DNA from 2 places in the Dermacoccus sp. PE3 genome. Region 1 is predicted to be linked to the other one. Evidence: predicted binding sites of a transcription regulator. Region 1 holds the regulator's gene; the other holds the start of a gene.
The links. The regulator LexA, encoded in region 1, represses DNA repair genes until DNA is damaged. The targets are predictions, from matches to a motif close to TCGAACANNTGTTCGA.
Positions count from the first base shown of each region.

Region 2: AA983_RS02810 (HNH endonuclease signature motif containing protein) is a predicted target of LexA. The motif match lies at 1,567-1,582, and genes of this name have one in related genera.

Region 1 covers NZ_LDCM01000002.1:189,122-192,326, reverse strand. Annotated here, with positions in the region: gene nrdR (transcriptional regulator NrdR) at 1-196, opposite strand, end outside; gene AA983_RS14745 (LysM peptidoglycan-binding domain-containing protein) at 444-857, opposite strand; gene lexA (transcriptional repressor LexA) at 1,124-1,843, shown strand; gene AA983_RS06350 (Sir2 family NAD-dependent protein deacetylase) at 1,857-2,696, opposite strand; gene AA983_RS06345 (LysR family transcriptional regulator) at 2,766-3,205, shown strand, end outside.
Region 2 covers NZ_LDCM01000001.1:605,433-608,637, forward strand. Annotated here, with positions in the region: gene AA983_RS02810 (HNH endonuclease signature motif containing protein) at 1-1,555, opposite strand, end outside; gene argS (arginine--tRNA ligase) at 1,754-3,205, opposite strand, start outside.

The sequences.
Region 1 (3,205 bases):
CCGACATGACCTTGTCGCGAGAGAAGGGTTCGCTCACACCGGAGCGCTTGACGACCGTGAGGCTCGCGGTCTCGACGGTGGAGAAACGCTTGCCGCAGTCGGGGCACTGGCGGCGACGCTTGATGCAGGTGCCGTCCTCGGTCGAACGGGAGTCGACCACACGGGAGTCGGCGTTGCGGCAGAAGGGACAGTGCACGTGCCACGCCTCTCGATCGCAGGATTCCACCGCCTCGTGACGGTATGAACCCCAACACCGGCATCGCGGGAATTCTTCCGCAAACAACCACATGTTGGGGGCATTAGGGCGCCTGTGCCCTACATCTAGGAATCCTAGGTTGCGTTGGCGACCGCTCGCAACCGTGTCGGCAAACCCGGCGCACCAACCCCAGCAATGACGCGGAAAAGATGTGCGGCTCGCCCCAGCGACACGCCGAGGGGGCCGCTCAGCCTGCCGGAACGAGAATTCGCTGGCCGGCCTGAACGTGCATCGAGCTCATGTTGTTGGCCTCCTGGATGGCCACCACACCACGGTCGTTACGCAAGGACGGCAGCTCACGGGCGGCGATCTGAGAAAGGGTCTCCCCGTCCTTCACCGTGACCGACGTCGCGCCACCGGCAGGGTTAGCTTCGGCCACGGCCTTGGCCGCAAGGAGGCCACCGCCGACGAGAACCAGAAGCGCCAGAAGGGCAGCGAAGCGACGGCGAGCGAGAACGGCACGACGCGTCAACGGGGCGCGCCGCGTGCTACGACCACCCTCGAGGGAATCGACGACCGCAGGCCCCGACGGAACGAGGTGCAGGTGACGACGAGGGCTCGGCGCGACCGCCGGGACGTCCAGACTGGGCACAGCACTCATGTTCATTCCTCCTGACTCGGCGCGGATGCATCGAACATCCGTGCGATAGAACAACTGTACGACACAAACGTTCGAAAGCAAGGCCGTCGGCGGCGTGTTTCTCGTACATGTTTGCGAAAACTGTGTACGGTGGTGCCTACGTTGATCCCGAACGCTCACACCGAATCAGCGGCCACCGACAACCCCGGAATTCCGGGGAGAATCAGGGCTCCGCACCGAGGTCCGCGTCCGCGAGATCACTGTTTTCGTCGATGTGAGGAGACGCCATGGGTGAGGTCCACTCCATGAACAACCGCGCGAAGGGCAAACTGACCCCGCGACAGCAGAAAGTGCTCACCGTCATCCGGCGCTCGGTCGACGAGCGCGGTTACCCGCCGAGTCTGCGCGAGATCGGTGAGGCCGTCGGGCTGACGAGCCCGAGCTCCGTCGCACACCAGCTCGCCACGCTCGAGCGCAAGGGTTACCTGCGTCGCGACCCCAACCGCCCTCGCGCCATGGAGGTCGTCTCCCCCGACGACGGCGCCGACACCCGCGGTTACCGCGGAGGCACCTCGGTGCGTGCAGCGTCCGAGAGCACGTACGACGAGACCGACTCGGGCAACGAGCGTCCGCAGGCCTCCTTCGTCCCCGTCGTCGGACGCATCGCCGCCGGCGGGCCGATCCTGGCCGAGCAGGCCGTCGAGGACGTGTTCCCCCTCCCCCGTCAGATCGTCGGTGACGGCGAACTGTTCCTGCTCAAGGTTGTCGGCGACTCGATGATCGAAGCCGCCATCTGCGACGGCGACTGGGTCGTCGTGCGCCAGCAGCCGGAGGCGTCCAACGGTGAGATCGTGGCTGCGCTGCTCGACGGCGAGGCCACCGTGAAGACGTTCAAGCGCACGAACGGCAAGACGTGGCTCCTGCCCGCGAACGAGAACTACGAGCCGATCGACGGCGACGAAGCCAGCATCATGGGCAAGGTCACGGCGGTGCTGCGCAGCGTCTGACTCTCGCCCACCCTCACGTCGTCGCGTTCGCCTCGGTCTGCACCTGCAGGCCGAGGCGTTCGCATGTCGCGGTGAGGGTGGCACCAAGCGGTTCGTGTAGCACGAGATCGGCGCGCTCCGAACCGCGCATGCTTCCCAGACCGACCAGGGCCACGGGCTTGCCCGCCTTGAGCGCCGCCGAGACGAACCGGAAGCCCGACATCACCTTGAGCGAACTTCCGAGAACGAGAACCGCCCGTGACAGTTCGAGCTGCGCGTAGCAGTGCTCAACCGTCGCGGTGGGCACGCTCTCGCCGAACATCACGACGTCGGGCTTGACGACGAGCGAATCACAGTGCGGACAGGCCACGAGAACGAACGCATCCTCTGCACTCCGGGCAACCTCGGCGTCTCCGTCGGCCAACAGGGCCACGTCGCGCGGGAGGTTCGGGTTGGCGTCGCGGATGCGCCCCTGGAACTCGGCTCGATCCGAGCGGCTGCCGCACTCGACGCACTGCACCGAGGAGAGCGAACCGTGCAGTTCGAGGGCGTCCGCTCCGGAGGCCGCATGAAGACCGTCGACGTTCTGCGTCACGAGGTGTTGCACGAGACCTGCGCGCTGCAAGGCTGCAACAGCGTGGTGGCCGCCGTTGGGCCGAGCCGCGGCGAAACGTTCCCACCCGACGGCGCTGCGAACCCAGTAGCGTCGGCGCGCGTCGTCCCCGCTGAGGAACTGCTGGAACGTCATGGGAACCGTTCGGCGGGTGCCGTCAGGCTTGCGGTAGTCGGGAATGCCCGACTCGGTCGAGAGACCCGCCCCGGTGAGCACGAACAGGTCGCCCTGCGCGACGAACTCCGCCAACGCTGCAGTCACAGGTGGCCCCTCTCATTCGAGAATCGATAGAAACTACAACATCCGATAACGCCGGGTTATTCTCTACGGATGATCGACGCCGCCGGCCTTCGGGTCATGAAAGCCATTGCCCAGGAGGGTAGCTTCACCGCTGCCGCTGCTTCCCTGGGCTACTCCCAGCCTGCCGTGTCCCAGATGGTGCGCCGCTTGGAGGACAAGACGGGCACGGCTCTCGTCGAGCGCCTCGGACGTTCGGTGCGTCTGACCGAGGCGGGCCACGTGCTCGCCCGCACAGCCACTCCGGTGCTCGCCGCTCTCGAGGCGGCGGAGGGCGAAGTGGCCTCGATCGCCGGCCTGAGGGCGGGACGAGTGCGCCTCATGGCCTTCCCCTCGGCCTCGTCGACCGTCGTCCCACGAGCGCTGTCGCTCGTCAAGCAGCGCTACCCCGACGTTCAGGTCACCTTCGCGGAAGCGGAGCCGCCGGAGTCACTCGCGGCGCTTCGGGCGGGAGATTGCGATGTTGCAGTCGC
Region 2 (3,205 bases), on a different contig from region 1:
CGGTGCGGTACCAGGCGCCGGTCGGCGAGTTCCAGACGCACACTCCATCGGTGCGCATGGCCACGGCCCACCCGCCGAACGTCTTGGCACGGTGGTGGTGGCGGCACAGCAGCTGCAGGTTCGCAGCCGACGTGGCGCCCCCGTCGGCGTACGGCACGACGTGGTCGGCATCGCAGAACTCGCCCGGGCGCATGCAACCGGGGAAGCGGCAGTGCTCGTCACGCTGCTCGACGAACCGGCGCGTGGTGATCGACGGGCGGTAGGTGAATCGCGACGTCCACCGCGTCACGCCTCGCTTCTCGTCGACGAGTGCGACTGTGAAGGCGGAACCGACCGTCCCTGCGAGGCGCTCCACGCAGGCCGCCGACACGACACCGACGCCGGGCACGTGAAGGTCGGCGACTCGCGTCGTCGGACGCTGGCCGGTTGCGACGCGTCGCCGACTTGCCGAGGCGCCGACCCCGACGCCATCACCGTTCTGCCCCGCACCGAGCGGAGCAGCGCACCCCTGACTGCGGACGACGGCACCGAATGAAACGGGCACACCGCTCCCCTGACCGGCGAAGGGCATGGTTGTGCCTGGGGTGGTGCCGTCCTCGAAACAGCGCACGGGCACGGTGAGCCGCACGATGGGGTCGAATCTCACGGAGCCGAGGAGCAGGTCGACGAAGGCATCGACCCGCGCCCGGTTCATCCGGTACCGCGTCGCGCCGCCGTGCAGACGCTCGTGTTCCTGCGCCAGCTGGCGCGCACGCGCATCGATGGCGGCCTGGACCTGCCACGCCTGGTCGGCGTCCATGACAACGGTCATCTGCGTGAGCCTGGGCTGATCGGGGTGCTCGCGGAACGAGACCTCGACGAGCGCCTCCGACGCGTCCTCATCCGCCGGCGCCGACAGCCCGAGCGAGGCAAGGAGCCGCCGCACACGACGCTTCACCGCCGCCGACCCGCCCAACAGCGCCCGGCCAGACACGAGCATCCCCTCGACGCTCTCCCGCTCGGCCGGCGCAAGGTGTTCGAGTTCGCGAAGCACCGTCTCGCAAGTCGTCATGCGTATCTCGCCCGCGCCGGCCATGACGAACATGCGAGGCAACGAGGCTCGCACGGCGTCACCCGCTTCAGCCCACGCCTCCGCCGTACCGACACGGATTCCGAGCCGGGCCGCCAGATCGTCGGCAGTGAACTCGCCGGGCACGAACTGACGCGGGTCGCTCTCCCACTGGTCGACCTCGAGAACGTCGTGTCGCGTGACGACGCGAGCGTGGGCCGCCGCGAAGGCGTGCATCGTGGCGTCGGTGCTGCGCGAGACGTACGCGGCCGTGACGGTGAGCTCTTCGAGGGCGCGTCGCTCGGCGTCGAGTTGGGCGAGTTCCTCATCAACGGTTACCGCGTCCACCGCGAGCGCCGACGACTCACCCCAGTCGATCGTCGGACGCGATGCGACCTCGAAGAGTTCGACGCCCACCGCGTGCCACGCCTCGACCCGCGCTTCGAGAGGCAGCGCACGAACGGCGGCCAGCACCTCGGCCACGTCGTCACGCTGTGTTGTCTCCACGCCTCATCTTATCGAACTTATGTTCGATTATCGAGCGAAAAGTCCGCCCAAATTTACCGGAGAGAAGCGGTCAGACACCGCCGCCAGCAGCTGACGCAGTTCGGTGCACCTGACGCACTCTGAGCCTGCTCAAACCGCATCAGCTGCACCGAAGTGCGTCAGCTGCACCAAGGCCCCCAACGCAAACGCCGCTGGGCGTCACATCTTCTCGGGCGTCTCGATGCCGAGGAGGCCGAGGCCGTCGCTGAGCACCTGCAGCGTCAGGGCGCACAGGGCGAGGCGCGAGTCGCGCACGGCGTCGTCGTCGGCCTTGAGCACCGGGCACTTCTCGTAGAAGGCCGTGAACGCCGTCGCGAGTTCGAAGAGGTACGCGGCGAGCCGGTGCGGTTCGAGCGTCTCGCCGACGAGCGCGACGACGGCGCCGTAGTCGAGCAGCTTCAGCGCGAGCGCGCGCTCGGCGTCCTCACCGATCGTGATGGCGGACGCAGGCGTCGCACCCGCGTCGGCGGCCTTGGCGAGGATCGAGCGGATACGCGTGGCGGCGTACTGCAGGTACGGGCCCGTGTTGCCGGTGAGCGCGAGCATGCGGTCGAAGTCGAACGTGTACTCGCTGTCGTGGGAGACCGACAGGTCCGAGTACTTCACCGCGCCGATGCCGACTTGGCGCGCGACGACGGCGCGCTCGGCGTCCGTCATGTCGGCCTTCGACTCCGCGACGACCTTCTCGGCGCGCTCGATGGCCTCGTCGAGCAGCTCCATGAGCCGCACCGAGTCACCCGAACGCGTCTTGAGCATCTTGCCGTCCGCGCCGAGCACCGAACCGATCTGCACGTGGATCGGCGTCGACTCCGGCCGGATGTAGCCCGCCTTGTCGGCCGCCGACCACGTCATGCGGAAGTGCAGGTTCTGCGGCGCGCCGACGACGTAGACGAGCCGGTCGCCGAGCAGATCCTGCGAGCGGTGCCGGACGGTGGCGAGGTCGGTCGTCGCGTAGCCGTAGCCGCCGTCGCTCTTGCGGATGATGAGCGGCACGGGAGCGTCGTCACGGCCGGTGAACTCGTCCTGGAAGATGCACAGCGCGCCGTCGGAGATCCGCGCGATACCGCGCGACTCGAGGTCCTCACAGATGCCCGCGAGTTCGTCGTTGTACGTCGACTCGCCCGCGAGGTCGGCGTCCGTCAGCGTCACGCCGAGCGTCGAGTACACCCGGTTGAAGTACGCCTTGGAGCGGTCCATGAGCTTGTTCCAGTGCGCCAGCGTCTCGGGGTCGCCGCCCTGCAGCAGCGTCACTCGCTTGCGGGCCCGCATGTTGAAGTCGCCCTTCGAGCCGGCCGGCTCGGCCTTCTCGGCGGTGTCGAACTTGACGCGCGCAGCCTGGTAGAAGGCGTTGGGGTCGGTCTCGAGGAGCTCCGCCTCGGGGCTGTTCTCGCCGACCTCGAGCAGGTGCTCGATGAGCATGCCGAACGGCGTGCCCCAGTCGCCGACGTGGTTCTGGCGCACGACGGTGTGCCCGAGGCGCTCGAGCACGCGCGCGAGCGAGTCACCGACGACCGTCGTGCGCAGGTGACCGACGTGCATCTCCTTCGCGACGTTCGGCGAGGAGTAGTCGAGCGGAATGACCTCGAGCTTGCTCGGGGGCAGGACACCGAG